2 regions of the Dactylosporangium thailandense genome follow, and region 2 is predicted to be linked to the other one. Evidence: riboswitches for the same ligand, from Rfam matches in the RefSeq annotation. Region 2 holds a riboswitch; the other holds the start of a gene.
What was found. A riboswitch is a leader RNA that binds a small molecule or an ion and turns the genes downstream of it on or off. The one in region 2 is predicted to bind cobalamin.
Positions count from the first base shown of each region.

Region 1: it holds a riboswitch for cobalamin, as region 2 does, so the genes downstream of both, cobN (cobaltochelatase subunit CobN) here and AC6JBM_RS03980 (ribonucleoside-diphosphate reductase subunit alpha) in region 2, are expected to answer to the same signal.

Region 1 covers NZ_AP029195.1:7,032,780-7,041,609, reverse strand. Annotated here, with positions in the region: partial or broken gene AC6JBM_RS31125 (4-hydroxy-2-oxovalerate aldolase) at 118-273, shown strand; gene AC6JBM_RS31120 (hypothetical protein) at 319-693, opposite strand; gene AC6JBM_RS31115 (precorrin-2 C(20)-methyltransferase) at 789-2,300, opposite strand; gene AC6JBM_RS31110 (precorrin-8X methylmutase) at 2,297-2,917, opposite strand; gene AC6JBM_RS31105 (ferredoxin-like domain-containing protein) at 2,914-3,969, opposite strand; cobalamin riboswitch at 4,006-4,141, shown strand; partial or broken gene cobN (cobaltochelatase subunit CobN) at 4,179-7,728, shown strand; gene AC6JBM_RS31095 (class I SAM-dependent methyltransferase) at 7,751-8,539, opposite strand; gene AC6JBM_RS31090 (TetR/AcrR family transcriptional regulator) at 8,590-8,830, shown strand, end outside.
Region 2 covers NZ_AP029195.1:934,653-943,482, forward strand. Annotated here, with positions in the region: gene nikB (nickel ABC transporter permease) at 1-943, shown strand, start outside; gene AC6JBM_RS03965 (dipeptide/oligopeptide/nickel ABC transporter permease/ATP-binding protein) at 940-2,586, shown strand; gene AC6JBM_RS03970 (ABC transporter ATP-binding protein) at 2,573-3,319, shown strand; gene AC6JBM_RS03975 (hypothetical protein) at 3,316-4,050, shown strand; cobalamin riboswitch at 4,140-4,350, shown strand; gene AC6JBM_RS03980 (ribonucleoside-diphosphate reductase subunit alpha) at 4,469-6,817, shown strand; gene AC6JBM_RS03985 (ribonucleotide-diphosphate reductase subunit beta) at 6,835-7,812, shown strand; gene AC6JBM_RS03990 (RCC1 domain-containing protein) at 8,024-8,830, shown strand, end outside.

The DNA.
Region 1 (8,830 bases), 6.1 Mb from region 2:
CGGCGGCGCTGCGCGGGTACGGCATCCGCGCGCGCCGCCGGGATCGCCGCCGCCCTGGACGCCGCCGGCGTCGACGGCATCGAGGTCGCACACGGCGACGGCCTCGCCGGCACCAGCCTCACCTCGAGCTTTCTGCGCCACGCGGAGCTGGCGGCCGAGCGCTACGGCGCCGACGTGCGCGCGCTGCTGCTGGAGGCGGGCCGACGCGGCCTGGTCGGCGGCCAGGAGGACATGCTGATCGACATCGCCCTCGACCTGGCCGCACGCGCATGAGCCTGGCCGCGGTCCGACGACCGCGGCCAGGCTCCGGGGCTTGCGTCAGTTGGAGGCGACGCCGAGGCCGGCCTGGCCGGTGGTGTCCGGGCCACCGAGGTTGCCGAGGCGGGCGTGCAGGTCGTCGATGTCGCCACCGGTGAACGACGGCGACTCGCCCTCGTCGTAGCCGGCGCTGTACGCCTCGTGGTGACCCTGCTCGAGCGCGGTCGACTCGGCCTGGTGGGTGTCGTGCTCGAACACGCCGAACTGCTGGCCGAAGTCCGTCTCCGAGCCGTTGTCCGCGTGCAGCTGCTCCATCGCGCTGTGGTCCTGGCCGGCCTCGAAGTGGCCGAAGTCGGCGCCCTGGCCGGCGAAGTCCGGCTGCTCGTCGCCGTGGAATCCGGGGTCGAGCTGGCCGCCGTCGTCGTAGTCGCTCATGCTGTCCGTCCTTCGGGAAATGTCGCGGTGGGTGTTCGGCTGAAACGATAGGCGCCCGGCCCCGGCCCGCGTATCCCCAAACCGCGCCACCCCGCTCAGGCGGGGTAGCGCCGCGGCGTCCAGACCACCGGCGGCTCGCCGTCGCGCTCGCGGACCCGCGTCTGGGACGAGCCGATGATGAGCAGCGTGCGCATGTCCACCTCGGAGGGCTCCAGGTCGGCCAGGGCGACCACGCGCACCGACTCCTCCGGGCCGCCCACGTCGCGGCCGATGACCACGGGCGTGCCGGCCGGCCGGTGGGCGAGCAGGAGCGCCTTGGCCGCCTCGACCTGCCACGTGCGCGACTTCGAGCCGGGGTTGTAGACGGCGATCACGAGGTCGGCCCGGGCCGCGGCCTCGAGGCGGCCCGCGATGACGTCCCAGGGCTTGAGGCGGTCCGACAGCGACAGCACGCAGAAGTCGTGGCCCAGCGGGGCGCCGGCGCGGCTGGCCACGGCCTGGGCCGCGGTCAGGCCCGGCAGGACCCGGACGGGGACGTCCTTCCAGCGCGGCTCGGCCGCGACCTCCAGCACCGCGGCGGCCATCGCGAAGACGCCCGGGTCGCCGGAGGAGACGACCGCGACCCGGCGCCCCTCCTTGGCCAGGGCCAGGGCGAACTCGGCGCGCTCGGCCTCGACCCGGTTGTCGGAGGCGTGCCGGCGCTGGCGGGGGTTGCCGGGCACCCGGGCCAGGTACGGCCCGTACCCCACGAGATCGTCCGCGGCGGCGAGCGCGGCCTGGGCCTGCGGCGTGAGCCAGTCGCGGCCGGCCGGGCCGAGGCCGACCACCACCACCTCGCCCGCGGAGCCCGGTGCGGGCCGCTCGGCCAGGGCCGCGGCGGTCTCGTCGTGGACGCGGGACGGCAGCAGGGCGATCGAGAAGTACGGCACCGTCGCCGGGTCCACCCCGGCCAGCGGGGCGACGCGCTCGCCGGCGGTGGTGGCGCGCTCGACGTACCAGGCCTCGTCCAGCCGGCCCGCCCGCTCGAGCGCGTCGCGGACCTTGCCGAAGGTGCGGCCCAGCTTCATCACCGCGGCCGAGTCGGTCGCGGCGAGGCGCTCGGCGAGCGCCTCGGCGGGCAGGGTGCCGGGCAGCACGGTCAGCACCTCGTCCCGCTCGACCAGCGGGCGGCCCAGCACCGCGGAGGCGCCGGCCACGGACGTCACGCCGGGGACGACCTCGGTGCGGTACCGCTGCGACAGCCGCTTGTGCATGTGCATGTAGGAGCCGTAGAACAGCGGGTCGCCCTCGCACAGCACGACCACGTCCCGGCCGGCGTCGAGGTGGACGGCCAGCCGCGCCGCCCACGCGTCGTAGTGCTCCTCGATCACGCCCCGGTAGTCGGGCGTGTCCTCGGTCGTCACCGGGTAGACCAGGGCCTCCTCGACCTGCTCCGGGCGCAGGTAGGGCGCGGCGATCGCGCGGGCGATGCTGCGGCCGTGGCGGGCGCTGTGGTAGGCGACGACGGGCGCGGCCGCGACGAGCCGGGCCGCCTTGACCGTCATCAGCTCCGGGTCCCCGGGGCCGAGGCCCACCCCGTACAGCCGCCCAGTCTCCACCGTGATCATTCCTTCTCGCTCGCGATGGCGTTGACGGCGGCGGCCGTCATCGCGCTGCCGCCCCGGCGGCCGTGCACCACGAGGTGCTCGAGGCCGGACTCGGCCAGGGCCGCCTTCGACTCGGCGGCGCCGATGAACCCCACCGGGATGCCGATCACCGCGGCGGGCGTGCCGGCCCCCTCGGCGACCATCTCCAGCAGCCGGAACAGGGCGGTGGGCGCGTTGCCGACGGCCACGACGGCGCCGTCGATGCGGCCCCGCCACAGCTCGAGCGCGGCCGCGCTGCGCGTGTTGCCCAGGGTCGAGGCCAGCGCCGGTACCGCCGGATCGCGCAGCGTGCACACGACCTCGTTGTCGCGGGGCAGCCGCGCCCGGGTCACCCCCGACGCGACCATCTCGGCGTCGCACAGGATCGGCGCGCCCGACCGCAGCGCGGCGCGCGCGGCCGCGACCACGCCGGGGGAGTAGCCGACGTCGGCGGGGAGGTCGACCATGCCGCAGGCGTGGATCATGCGGACCGTCACCTGGGCGACGTCGGCCGGCAGCCCGGACAGGTCGGCCTCGGCCCGGATGGTCGCGAACGAGCGCCGGTAGATCTCGGCCCCGTCGCGGATGTAGTCGCTCATCCGCGCACGCTGCGCTGGTAGCCCGACGCCGTCGCCAACATCTCCACGTGTCTCCCCTTCGGTGCGCCGCAGCGCCGCTCGCAGCCCACCCAGTGCGCCGGCTCCGAGGAGCCCGCGAGCACCGAGGCCCGGGCGTCCGCGCGAACGTCGGCGAGCGCCTTGGCACACCCCGGGCGGCCCGCGCACGCCGTCACCCCGGCCCACGGCGAGGCCGGGTCCGCGACGAGCCCGGACGCCACAGCTTGCGGCATCGTCGATGTGGGCACGACCACGGTGCGCCATGGCGTGACGATGATCTCTCCGGCCAGCGCCGCGGACTGGGCCGGCGTGAGCAGTCCGAGCGGCACGGCGAGCACGGCGGACGAGCCGTGGATGCCGGGCTCGGGCGGGCCCGACCGGGTGAGCGGAGTGTCCGAGACGGTGGTGCCCAGCCGCGCGGCGACGCGCGCCGGGCCGTCGTCCAGCTCGGCCAGCCGCCAGGCCTGCGAGGACTGCGCGGCGCGCTCGGCCAGGAACGCCTCGGCGGCGCGAACGAGCAGCTCGGGGCCACCGTGCCGCGCGGTGGGGCGACCGGCGAGGGTCAGCCGGGACCCGTGCAGGCCCACGTCGCCGAGCAGCGGCGTCACGTCCCCGCGGCCGTCGTCGACGGTGGCCAGGAACCGGCCCGGCAGCCCCGCGAGGGCCGGCGTGGCGCACAGCAGCGCGTCGAACGCCGCGACCAGGGGGCGCACGGCCGCGCTCAGCGGGCTGGCGACGATGTTGCGGACCCGCTCGTGGGTGGCCGACGGCAGCAGCCCGGCGACGGTGAGCCGGGCCGCGAGCTCGTGCTCGGCCCCCGGCCGCAACGCCCTGACCTGCACGTTTCCGCGAGAGGTGAGCTCCAGTGCCGGATCGCCGAGTTCGGCCGCGGCGGTGCGCAGGACCGTCAGCCCCGCGGCGGTGAGCCGCCCGCCGGGCAGCCGCACGCGCGCCAGCCCGCCGTCGGCGGCCGCGTGGACCTGCACGGCGCCGGGGCACCGGTCGGGGGCGTCGCGTCCGCTGGGAGCCTGCACGCGGCGGATACTACCTGCGCTTGACGGCACACACGCTCGTCCTGAAGAGTTGACGGCGCTGTGCAACGGCGACGTGGAGGAACCCGGTGCGAATCCGGGACGGTCCCGCCACTGTGAACCGGAGAGACGATTTCCGGCAAGCCAGGATACTCTCCGCCGCCGGACCCATCCCACCGTCTTGGGGCGCGGACCCCGAGGGAGGACCCGGCGTGATCCTGCTGTTGTCGACGTCCGACACCGACCTGCTCAGCGCCCGGGCCAGTGGTGCCGCGTGGCGCCTGGCCAACCCCTCGCGCACGGCGGTCGAGGACCTGCCGGGGCTCGCCGAGGGCGCGGAGCTGGTCGTGGTGCGGTTCCTCGGGGGGGTACCGCGACTGGCAGGAGGGCTTCGACGCGCTCCTGGCGACCGGGCTCCCGGTGGTCGTCCTCGGCGGCGAGCAGGCCCCCGACGCCGAGCTCATGAGCCACTCCACGGTCCCGGCCGGCCTCGCCGCGCAGGCCCACGCCTACCTGGCCTTCGGCGGCGCCGCCAACCTCGCCGAGCTGCACCGCTTCCTCTGCGACACCGTCCTGCTCACCGGCCACGGCTTCGCCGCCCCGGTCGAGACCCCAGCGTGGGGCGTGCTGGAGCGCGAGGCCGCGCCGGTGGACGGGCCGACGGTCGCCGTCATCTACTACCGGGCCCACCACGTCGCCGGGAACACCGCGTTCGTCGAGGGCCTCTGCGCCGCGCTGGAGGCTGAAGGTGTACAGCCCCTGCCGGTCTTCGCCGCCTCCCTGCGCACCGCCCCGCCCGAGCTGCTCGACACCCTGCGCCGGGCCGACGCGCTCATCGTGACCGTGCTCGCGGCCGGCGGCACCCGCCCGGCCGACGCGCAGGCCGGCGGCGAGGACGAGGCCTGGGACGTGGGCGCGCTCGCCGCCCTGGACGTGCCGATCCTGCAGGGCCTGTGCCTGACCAGCAGCCGCGAGACGTGGGACGGAAACGACGACGGGCTGTCGCCGCTGGACACCGCGACCCAGGTCGCCATCCCGGAGTTCGACGGGCGGCTCATCACCGTGCCGTTCTCGTTCAAGGAGATCGACGAGGACGGCCTCACCGTCTACGTCGCCGATCCCGAGCGGGCGGGCCGGGTGGCGGGGATCGCCGCGGCCCACGCGCGCCTGCGGGGCCTGGCGAACGCGGACAAGCGGATCGTGGTGATGCTCAGCGCGTACCCGACGAAGCACTCGCGGATCGGCAACGCCGTCGGCCTCGACACACCCGCGAGCGTCGTGCGGCTGCTGGCCGCGCTGGCCGAGCGCGGCTACGACCTCGGCGAGGGCTTCCCGTCCGACGGCGACGCGCTCATCCACGAGCTCATCGCGGCCGGCGGCCAGGACGTCAACTGGCTCACCGAGGAGCAGCTGCGCGGCAACCCGGTGCGGATTCCGGCCGAGCGCTACCGGGCGTTCTTCGAGACGCTGCCGGAGGACCTGCGGGCCGGGATGGAGCAGCACTGGGGCCCGGCCCCGGGCGAGCTGTTCGTGGACCCGGACGACGGCGACATCGTGCTCGCCGCGCTGCGGCGGGGCAACGTCGTGGTGATGGTGCAGCCGCCGCGCGGGTTCGGCGAGAACCCGGTGGCCATCTACCACGACCCGGACCTGCCGCCGTCGCACCACTACCTCGCCGCCTACCGCTGGCTCGCCGACTCCTTCGGCGCCCACGCCGTCGTGCACGTCGGCAAGCACGGCAACCTCGAGTGGCTGCCGGGCAAGACGGTCGGGCTGTCGGCCGGCTGCGGCGCGGACGCGGCCCTGGGCAACCTGCCGCTCATCTACCCGTTCCTCGTCAACGACCCCGGCGAGGGCACCCAGGCCAAGCGCCGCGCCCACGCCACGCTCGTCGACCACCTGGTGCCGCCGATGGCCCGGGCGGACACCTACGGCGACATCGCCCGCCTCGAGCAGCTGCTCGACGAGCACGCGAACATCGCCGCGCTCGACCCGGCCAAGCTGCCGGCGATCCGGGCCCAGATCTGGACCCTCATCCAGGCCGCGAAGCTCGACCACGACCTGGGGCTGGACGACCGGCCGCACGACGCCGAGTTCGACGACTTCCTGCTGCACGTCGACGGCTGGCTGTGCGAGGTCAAGGACGTGCAGATCCGCGACGGCCTGCACGTGCTCGGCCAGGCCCCCTCCGGCGAGGCGCGGATCGACCTGGTGCTGGCCATGCTGCGGGCCCGCCAGATGTGGGGCGGCCAGGTGGCGGCCCTGCCCGGCCTGCGCGAGGCGCTGGGGCACGATGAGTCCACTGTGGATAGGGCCGCGGTCGACGACGTCGAGTCGCGCGCCCGCGCGCTTGTCGCGGCGATGGAGGCTCGCGATTGGGATGTCTCCGGATTGTCGGAGATTTCCGACAATCCGGATGTCGTACGTGTCCTGCGCTTCGCCGCCGAGGAGATCGTGCCGCGCCTGGCCCGCACCACCGACGAGCTGACGATGGTGCTGCACGCGCTCGACGGCGGCTACGTGCCCGCCGGGCCGAGCGGTTCCCCGCTGCGCGGCCTCATCAACGTGCTGCCGACCGGCCGCAACTTCTACTCCGTGGACCCCAAGGCGGTGCCGAGCCGGCTCGCCTGGGAGACCGGGCAGGCCATGGCCGATTCGCTGCTCACGCGGTACCGGGCCGACCACGGCGACTGGCCCCGCTCCGTCGGGCTGTCGATGTGGGGCACCAGCGCCATGCGCACCGCCGGCGACGACATCGCCGAGGCCCTCGCGCTGCTCGGCGTGCGGCCGGTGTGGGACGAGGCGTCGCGGCGGGTCACCCGGCTCGAACGCATCGAGCTCGCGGAGCTGGGCCGGCCGCGCATCGACGTGACCATGCGCATCTCCGGCTTCTTCCGCGACGCCTTCCCGCACGTGGTCGCCCTGCTCGACGACGCCGTCCAGCTCGCGGCCTCGGCCCCGGGGGAGTCGCCGGAGGAGAACTTCGTCAAGGCGCACATCGAGGCCGACGTCGCCGGGCACGGCGACGCGCGCCGGGCCTCGCTGCGCGTGTTCGGCTCCAAGCCGGGCGCCTACGGGGCCGGCATCCTCCCGCTCATCGACAGCCGGAACTGGCGCGACGACCGCGACCTCGCCGAGGTCTACGCGGTCTGGGGCGGCTACGCGTACGGCCGCGGCGTCGACGGCATCGAGGCGCGGGCCGACATGGAGGGCGCGTACAAGCGGATCAGCGTCGCGGTCAAGAACACCGACACGCGCGAGCACGACATCGCGGACTCGGACGACTACTTCCAGTACCACGGCGGCATGGTGGCGACCGTGCGCGCCCTCACCGGGAAGGCACCCGCGGCGTACGTCGGCGACAGCACGAACCCGGACGCCGTGCGCACCCGGACGCTGAGCGAGGAGACCGCGCGGGTGTTCCGGGCCCGGGTCGTCAACCCGCGCTGGCTCGCGGCGATGCGCCGGCACGGCTACAAGGGCGCGTTCGAGCTCGCGGCCACCGTCGACTACCTCTTCGGCTTCGACGCCACCGCCGGGGTCGTGGCCGACTGGATGTACGAGAAGCTGGCCGAGTCCTACGTGTTCGACCCGGACAACCACAAGTTCCTGACGGAGTCGAACCCCTGGGCGCTGCACGGGATCGCCGAGCGGCTGCTGGAGGCGGCCGACCGGGGCCTGTGGGAGCACCCCGAGCAGTCCACTCTGGACGGTCTGCGCGAGGTGTACCTCCAGACGGAGGGCGACCTCGAGGACGTGTAGCTGCTTCGGCGGGCCGCGACCGTTAGCTGCTTCGGCGGGCCGCGACCGCGACGGTGCTGTAGACGACCGGGAACGCGTCGGGGATCGCCCGGCCCACCTTCGCCAGGACGCCGGCGAGGGTCTCGGCCGGGAGCCGGTTCACGCCGCCGGAGGTGGACACCTGCTCGAGCCACTCGTCGCGGGTGTAGTCGCGCCGCCACGGGAACGTCCACGGCTCCGGCTCGCCGAAGCCGCCCGCCGTGCGCATCCCCTCGGCGGCCCGGTCGGCGAGGGGGCGGTACGCCTCGCCGCCGAACGAGAACCGGGCCGCCACCGGGATCGGGATGTGCTCGCGCAAGGCGTTCCCGGTGGCCTCGGCGACCTCCGGCGGCGGCTCGACGCCGTTCCAGAACAGCGCGAGCAGGCCGCCCGGCCGCAGCGCCCGCGCCGCCGTGGCCGCGCCCCCGACCGGCTCGACCCAGTGCCAGGTCTGCCCGGCGACGACGGCGTCGAAGGCGCGCCCGGCCGGGTCCCACGCCTCGATCCTCGCCACCTCGACCTCGAGCCCCTGCCGGCGCGCCACCTCGGCCATGCGCGGATCGGGGTCGACGCCGAGCACCGAGCACCCGGCGGCCTGCAGCTGCCGCGCGACGATCCCGGTGCCGCAGCCGACGTCGAGCACCGTCCGGCCGGGGCTGCCGGCGAGGATGCGCTCGATCAGCGCGGCGGGGTATCCGGGGCGGGCGCGGTTGTAGCGCTCGGCGTCGGCGCCGAAGGACTCCGCGACCGCCCGCTGCTCATGCGGGTGCTCCGGTGACGGTAGAGTGGGCATGCGCCCACCTTAATGGGCAAGCGCCCACTAGGCAATGGAGGGTTGCACACGTGCCGACCGGGGTGGCCATCCGCGACGTCCGCGAGCAGCTGTTCGCCGCCGCCGACCGCATCCTGCTGCGCGACGGCCCGAGCGGCCTGACCAGCCGCGCGGTGACGACCGAGGCGGCGGTCGCCAAGGGCGTGCTGCACAAGCACTTCGCCGACTTCGACGCGTTCCTGGCCGAGTTCGTGCTCGACCGCGCGCACCGCATGGCGCCGCAGGCCGAGGCGCTGCGGTCCGCGGCGGGCG
Region 2 (8,830 bases):
CCTCGCCGTGCGGCTCGCCGCGACGGTGCCCGTCCTGCTCGGCATCTCGATCGTGCTGTTCACGATGGTCCGGCTGATCCCCGGCGACCCGAGCCACGCCATCCTGCTGTCCATGGTGGAGCCCGGCGCCGACATCAGCCGGCTCGAGGAGGACCTGGCCACGTTGCGTCAGGACCTCGGCCTCGACCGGCCGTACCCGGTGCAGTACGCGGACTGGCTCGGCGACGTCCTGTCCGGCAACCTCGGGACGTCGCTGCGCAGCGGCGCACCGGTCACGGACGAGCTGGCGATGCGGCTGCCCGCGACGCTCGAACTCGCCGCGGCGGCCCTGGTGGTCATGGTCGTGGTGGCGGTACCGGCCGGAATCGCCGGTGCCGTGTGGCACGGCCGCGCCGCCGATCGCGTCGCCCGCCTGCTGACGCTGCTGGGCGTCTCGGTTCCCGGCTTCCTGCTCGGGCTGCTGCTCATGTACGCGTTCTCCGTCGCGCTCGGCTGGCTGCCGACCTACGGCCGGGGCACCCCGGCGCACCTGGTCCTGCCGGCCGTGACCCTCGGCCTCGGCCTCGCCGCCGCGGTCTCCCGGCTGCTGCGGGCCGGCCTGCTCGACGCCCTGTCCCAGCCGTACGTGGCCGCGGCCGAGGCCAAGGGCCTGCCGTGGCGGCTCATCGTGCTCCGCCACGCCCTGCGCAACGCCCTGCTGCCGGTGTTCACCAACGCCGGGCTCATCGTGTCCGGGCTGCTCGGCGGGGCCGTCGTCGTGGAGACCGTCTTCTCCTGGCCGGGGATCGGCCGGTACGTCGTGGACTCCATCACCGGCCGGGACTACCCGGTCATCCAGGCGTTCACGCTCGCCATGGCCCTCGCCTACGTGCTGGTCAACCTCGTCGTCGACCTCGGCTACCGGCTGATCGACCCGCGTGTGCGCGTCGAGGGGGCCGCGTGAGAACCCTGCGCCGCCTCCTGGCCGTCCCGCGTCAGGACCGGCCGGCCGGTCTGCTGCTGCTCGTCCTCGCCGTGGTGGTCGCGGCGGTCGCCGCCGCGCCGTGGCTGACCGGCGCCGACCCGACCGCCGTCGACTACCTCGACGCGTCGCTGCCGCCTTCCGCGGCCCACCCGTTCGGTACCGACAACTACGGCCGTGACCTGCTCGCCCGCGTGCTGTTCGGCGGACGGGCCTCCCTGGCGACCGCGGCGGTCACCGTCGCCGTCACGGTGGTCGCCGGCACGCTCGTCGGCGCGGCGGCCGGCTATCTCGGCGGCTGGCTCGACCTGGTCGTCACCCGGATCGTCGACGTGCTGCTGGCGTTCCCGCGGCTCATCCTGGCGATCGCGGTCGCCGCGCTGCTCGACGCCGGCCTCGCCGGGCTCGTGCTCGCCGTCACCGTCGTGTCGTGGCCGGGCTACGCCCGCGTCGTTCGCGGCTATGCGCTGCAGCTGCGCGACGAGCCGTACGTCGCCGCGGCCCGCATCGCCGGCACCCCGCACTGGAGGATCGTCGGCACGCACGTGCTGGGCGGGCTCGCCGGGCCGGTCCTGATCCTCGCGATGGTCGACGTCGGCGAGGTCGTCATCGCCATCGCCGGCCTGTCGTTCCTGGGCCTGGGCGTGCGGCCGCCGGACCCGGAGTGGGGCGCCATGCTCAACGAGGCGCGCGGCTTCGTGGAGGACGCGCCGTGGATGTTCCTCGCGCCGGGCCTGGCGATCGTCGCCGTCGTCATCGCCGTCACCTACCTCGGCGACGCCGTCCGCGACGCGCTCGAACCCCGCCGCCCGCGGCTGCCGGCCCCCCGCGGCCGCCGGAGCGCCCGGCCGGTCCTCGCGCTGGACGAGCCGGTCCTGGCCCGCCTCGGCGGTCTCACCGTCGACGCCGGCGAGACCCGCATCCTCGACGGCGTCAGCATCGACCTGCGCGCGGGGGAGTGCCTCGGCCTGGTCGGCGAGAGCGGCTCCGGCAAGTCGACGCTCGCCGGAGCGCTGCTCGGCCTGCTCCGCCCGCCACTGGCGGTGTCCGGCGGCCTGACCCTCTTCGGCGCGGACACCGGCGGCTGGACCGACGCCGACTGGCGCCGCGTGCGCGGCCGGCACGTCAGCCTGATCACGCAGGACCCGCTCACGGCCCTCAACCCGGTCCTGACCATCGGCACCCAGCTCACCGAGACCGTCCGCGCCCACCATCGCGTCTGCCGGGCCGAGGCCCGGCGGCGCGCGGCCGAGACCCTCGAGCGGGTCCAGCTCGACCCGGAGCTGCTGCGGGCGTACCCGCACCAGCTCTCCGGCGGCATGCGGCAACGGGTCTGCATCGCCATCGCCGTCATCAACCGGCCCCGGCTGCTGATCTGCGACGAGCCGACCACCGCCCTCGACGTGAGCACCCAGGCCCGCATCCTGACCGAGCTCGCCGCGCTGCGCCGCACCCTCGGCATCGGCATGCTGTTCATCTCCCACGACCTGCGGCTGGTGTCGCAGGTCGCGGACCGGGTCGCCGTCCTGCGCGAGGGGCGGCTGGTCGAACAGGGCAGCGCCGCGGACGTCTTCGCCGCACCCGCCGACCCGTACACCCGGAGGCTCGTCGATGCTGCGCGTTGACGGACTGTCCAAAGTGTACGGCCGGCGGCAGGTGCTGGCCGGCGTCACGTTCACGGTCGCGGCGGGGGAGACCGTCGCCCTCGTCGGCGCATCCGGCGCGGGCAAGACCACCGTCGGTCAGTGCGTCGTGGGACAGGTCCGGCCGACGACCGGCACCCTGCGCTGGAACGACCTGCCGATCCGCCGCTCGCTGTGGCACACCGGCCGGGAGCGCCGCTGGCGCCGCGACATCCAGCTCGTCCAGCAGGACCCGCGGGCCGCCCTCAATCCACGGTGGACGGCCGGGCGCAGCGTCGGCGAACCCGCCCGCAACTTCCCCGGCGGCCGGACCGCGGCCGAGCTGTTCGAGCGGGTCGGGCTCGATCCCGCACTCCGGCACCGGTACCCGCACGAGCTGAGCACCGGCCAGTGCCAACGGGTCTGCATCGCCCGCGCCCTGGTACCCCGGCCGAAGCTGCTGGTGCTCGACGAGCCGCTGTCCGCACTCGACCTGCCGGTGCAGGCACAGATCCGCGACCTGCTCGCCGAGCTGCACCGCACCGAGGGGCTGGGCTACCTGTTCATCTCCCACGACCTCGTCGCCGTCGCCGCGCTGTGCACCCGCGTCATCGTGCTGCACCACGGCCGGATCGCCGAGGAGGCGGCCACCGCCGACCTGCTCGCGAACCCGGTCCACCCGCACAGCCGCGACCTCGTCGCCGACACCCCGACCCTGAAGTACGGCCCGGCATGAGCAGGCCGCAACTCGGTGCCCGGTTCACCGCACCCCGCGGGGTGCCCGAGGGACCCGGCTGGCACCACGCGACGGTCCTGACCGGCCCGATGCTGCACGAGCTGGTCGCGGACCACGCCCGCGCCCGGGACACCGGCCATCTCGTCGCGGCCGCGTCGCTGCTGTTCTGCCAGTACGTCAACCAGGTCACCGGCCCCGTCCTCGCCCGCTGCTTCCTCGAGGACCGCATCGTCGACGCGGCGGCGGCCGGCACCTGGATCCACATCGCCGGCGGCCGCCTCGACAACGCCGCGTTCGCCGGTGATGCGGCCGGCGACCGGCCCCGCGACGACACGACGACGGGCTGGCTCGTCGAGCGCATGCTGGACGAGAACTTCGCCCCGGCGATCGACGCGTGGCACCGCGTCACCCGCGTGGGCCGCCGCACCCTGTGGGGCAACGTCGCCAGCGGTATCGCCACCGCGATGCGCAGCATCTCCTGGACGCAGGACGACCCGGCCCGCTTCGTGACCGACACCGTCGCGCTGCTCGACCGGCATCCGCGCACCCGGGACCTGTGCGTGGTGGCGGACCTGGCGGCCGGTGACAGCCGCTGGCAGGTACACCATCGGCGCACCTGCTGCCTGATGTACAAGACCGGCGACGGCAGCTTCTGCGCCACCTGCAGCGTGCTCCCGGCGCCGGAGCGAGCGGCCCGGGCCCGCCGCATGGTGGACACCCCGACCACGTGACCGCCGGTCGGCAGTGACGCACGGTGATGCGACCCGCGCGACACGCCGACACACCATATGGTGGTTCGCTTTCTCGATGCCTCCCATATATGGTGTTGCTCGCAGCTGGTTCGGCCGCCCCCGCGGGACGGCCGTGGCAACAGGGAACCCGGTGTGAATCCGGGACTGCCCCGCAGCGGTGAGTGGGAACGAAAGCCGTCAACGAAGCACTGGGCCGCGAGGCCTGGGAAGCGACGGCCGGTAGGTGGCTGAGAGGCCGCGCCCGCGAGTCCGAAGACCTGCCAGCGCACCGTGCGCCAAACCGGGCGTGCGGTGGTCGGAGGCCGCGCGGGACGGCCGACGCCAACGCGGGTGACGGCGTGCCGTCTCCCCGTGGCGTCGTCCCCTGTGCGCCAACCACGGGTGACGAGGGGGACTCATGACGGTCACGCAGGACGCGGCCGCGCCGGAGCAGCGGCGGCACGCGATGCAGGTCCGCAAGCGCAACGGTGATCTGGAACCGGTCGACGTCAACAAGATCGTCAAGGCGGTCGAGCGGTGGGTCGCCGACCTCGACGAGATCGACCCGCTGCGGGTCGCCACGAAGACGATCAGCGGCCTCTACGACGGGGCCACGACGGCCGAGCTGGACCGGCTGTCGATCCAGACCGCGGCCGAGCTGATCGGCGAGGAGCCGCAGTATTCCAGGCTCGCCGCCCGGCTCCTCGCGGCGTTCGTGGACAAGGAGGTCCGCGGGCAGGCGGTCGCGAGCTTCAGCCAGTCGATCCGCTACGGCCACCAGCTGGGCCTGATCGGCGACGAGACGGCCGCGTTCGTCGCCGCGAACGCCCGCAAGCTCGACGATGCCGTCGATCTCGGCGGGGACCTGCGCTTCGAGTACTTCGGCCTGCGCACCGTCGCCGACCGCTACCTGCTGCGCCACCCCGAGACCCGCCTCGTCGTCGAGACGCCCCAGTACTGGCTGCTCCGCGTCGCCTGCGGGCTCTCGCAGACGCCGGGCGAGGCGATCGGCTTCTACCGGCTCATGTCGTCCCTCGCATACCTGCCGTCCTCGCCGACGCTGTTCAACTCCGGCACCCGGCACACGCAGATGTCCTCGTGCTTCCTTGTGGACTCGCCGAAGGACGAGCTCGACTCGATCTACGAGCGGTATCACCAGGTCGCCAAGCTCTCGAAGTTCTCCGGCGGCATCGGCATCTCCTGGTCGCGCGTGCGCGGGCGGGGCGCGCTGATTCGCGGTACCAACGGGAAATCCAACGGGATCGTGCCCTTCCTGAAGACGCTGGACGCGGGTGTCGCCGCGGTGAACCAGGGCGGGCGGCGCAAGGGCGCGGCGTGCGTGTATCTGGAGCCGTGGCACCCGGACATCGAGGAGTTCCTCGAGCTGCGGGACAACACCGGCGAGGAGGCCCGCCGCACGCACAACCTCAACCTGGCCAACTGGCTGCCGGACGAGTTCATGCGCCGGGTCGAGGCCGACGCCGACTGGTCGCTGGTCGACCCGTCCGACGCGCCCGAGCTGCCGGACCTGTTCGGCGCCGACTTCGACGAGGCCTACCGGGCCGCGGAGAAGCGCGCCGTGCGCACGGTGAAGGCCCGCGAGCTCTACGGGAAGATGATGCGCACCCTCGCGCAGACCGGCAACGGCTGGATGACGTTCAAGGACCGCTCCAACGCGCTGTCGAATCAGACGGGGGCGCCGGGTAACACCATCCACCTGTCCAACCTGTGCACCGAGATCGTCGAGGTCAACAGCGACGGCGAGACCGCCGTGTGCAACCTCGGCTCGATCAACCTCGGCGCGCACGTGAGCGCCGCCGGCGTCGACTGGGAGCGGCTGCGTGAGACGGTCCGCACCGCCGTGGTGTTCCTCGATCGCGTCATCGACATCAACTACTACCCCTCGCAGCAGGCGGGCGCGTCGAACCCGCGGTGGCGGCCGGTCGGTCTCGGCCTGATGGGCCTGCAGGACGCCTTCTTCGCGCTGAAGCTACCGTTCGACTCCGCGGCCGCGCGCGAGTTGTCCACAAGGGTGCAGGAAGAAATCTTCCTCACCGCGCTGGAGACGTCCGCGGAACTGGCCGCGCGGTTCGGCCCGCACCCGGCGTACGCCGAGACCCGCGCGGCGTCCGGCGTGCTGCACCCGGACCTCTGGGGCATGAGCACGGACGGCGAGCGCTGGGCGGCGTTGCGCACACAGATCGCCGAACACGGCCTGCGCAACTCGCTGCTCATCGCGATCGCGCCGACCGCGACCATCGCCTCGATCGCGGGCTGCTACGAGTGCATCGAGCCGCAGGTGTCCAACCTGTTCAAGCGCGAGACGATGTCGGGGGAGTTCCTGCAGATCAACTCGTACCTGGTCCGGGAGCTCAAGGCCCGCGCGCTGTGGACGGCGCCGATCCGGGAGCGGATCAAGCGGGCCGAGGGCTCCGTGCAGGACCTCGGGGAGCTGCCGGCGGACGTGCGGGAGCTGTACCGCACGGCGTGGGAGCTGCCGCAGCGCTCGCTCATCGATCTCGCCGCGGCCCGGGCGCCCTTCATCGACCAGTCGCAGTCGCTGAACCTGTTCATGAGCGCGCCCACGATCGGGAAGCTGTCCTCGATGTACCTGCACGCGTGGAAGTCCGGCCTGAAGACGACGTACTACCTGCGATCCCGGCCGGCCACCCGAATCCAGCAGGCGACGGTGTCGATCATCGCGCCCGCCGCCGAGGCGGTCGCGTGCTCGCTGGAGAACCCCGAGTCGTGCGAGGCGTGCCAGTGAGCCTCCTCGACCCCGGCATGAACCTGACGCTGCGGCCCATGCGGTACCCGCACTTCTTCGACCGGTACAAGGACGCCATCAAGAACACGTGGACCGTCGAGGAGGTGGACCTGCACAGCGACCTGCCCGACCTGGCCAGGCTCACCCCGGCCGAGCGGCACCTGGTCTCGCGTCTGGTCGCCTTCTTCGCCACCGGTGACACGATCGTCGCCAACAACCTCGTCCTGAACCTGTACCAGCACGTGAACTCGCCCGAGGGAAGGCTGTACCTGTCCCGGCAGCTGTTCGAGGAGGCCGTGCACGTCCAGTTCTACCTGAACCTGCTCGACACCTACGTGCCCGACGAGGCCGAGCGGTTCGCGGCGTTCGCGGCGGTGGAGAACATCCCGTCGATCGCCCGCAAGGCCGAGTTCTGCTTCCGCTGGATCGACTCCCTCGGCGAGCTGCGGGAGCTCAAGACCCGCGACGACCGCCGGGCGTTCCTGCTCAACCTGATCTGCTTCGCGGCGTGCATCGAGGGCCTGTTCTTCTACGGCGCCTTCGCCTACGTGTACTACCTGCGCTCCCGCGGCCTGCTGCACGGCCTCGCCTCGGGCACCAACTGGGTGTTCCGCGACGAGTCCATGCACATGGCGTTCGCCTTCGACGTGGTGCAGACCGTCCGCTCGGAGGAGCCGGACCTGTTCGACGACACGATGGCGGCGCAGGTGCGCGACATGCTCGCCGAGGCCGTCGAGTGCGAGGTCCAGTTCGCCGCGGACCTGCTCGGGCAGGGTGTCTCGGGCATGTCCCTGGCCGACATGCGCGAGTACCTGCAGCACGTCGCCGACCGGCGGCTCGCGCTGCTGGGGATCGGGCCGCTGTACGGCAGCCGCAACCCCTTCGCCTTCATGGAACTGCAGGACGTGCAGGAGCTGTCGAACTTCTTCGAGCGCCGCGTCTCGGCCTACCAGGTCGGCGTCACCGGCACCGTTTCCTTCGACGACGACTTCTGATTCGCGGCGCCGTAGCCCGTCGCAGGAGCCCGGCGCTCATCACGATCCACTATGGACCGCCGCCCGGCTTCTGGAGTGTCGCGGAAGTGACGCTGTGTTCCAAGTCAGCCTTGGGCGGGGGACAAGTCAGCTCCAAGAGGCGGCCCGCAACCTGCTTCCTGTCAGACGCAATCGCCAATGATCAATCTTTTCCGGACAGGATGTGGGGAACATGATGAGGTCCAAGGCGCTGATCGGCGTCGCCGGTGCCGTCGTCGCGGTCGGTTCGTCGCTGGCCTTCGGCGCGGCGCCGGGCTACGCGGCCGGCGGCTCCGAGCCGGGTGTCGCGTACGGCTGGGGCGCCAACACCTTCGGCCAGGCCGGTGCCGGTACGGGGGCGGCGCAGTACAACAGTCCACAGCGGGCGGCCCTGCCGGGCGACGTCGTGCAGCTGCAGAGCGGCGGCCGAGCGGGCTACGCCCGGCTGGCCGACGGGCGGTTGCTGTCCTGGGGGTACAACCTCAACTCCGCCCTCGGCAACGGTTCCACGATCGCGAGCACGCGCCCCGCGGCGCCGGTGCTCGGCATCGGCGGCGTGGGCACGCTCACGGATGTCGTCGACGTCGCGGTACACATGGAAAGCGCCATCGCGGCGGTGCTGGCCGACGGCACGGTGGTCGCCTGGGGCTCGAACGTGAACCGGCAGCTCGGCGACGGCTCGACGGGCAGCGTCCGGGCGTATCCGGAGCGGGTGCTGACCGCGCCGGGCCTGCCGCTGACCGGCGCGGTGGACGTCGAGTCGGGCGTCGAGGCGACGTACGCGCTGATGGCCGACGGCACCGTCACCGCCTGGGGCGCGGTGAAGTGCGACGGCGCGCTGGCGGGCACGACGCCGTTCGCGACGCCGGTGGCGGGGCTCAGCGACATCCGGCAGATCGCGGTCGCCGGCGGCGTGGCCCTGTTCCGGCGCGGCGACGGTGCGGTGCTCTCCTGCGGCGGCGAGGCGCGTGCGCTCGGCCGGCCGTACGGCCCGCTGAAC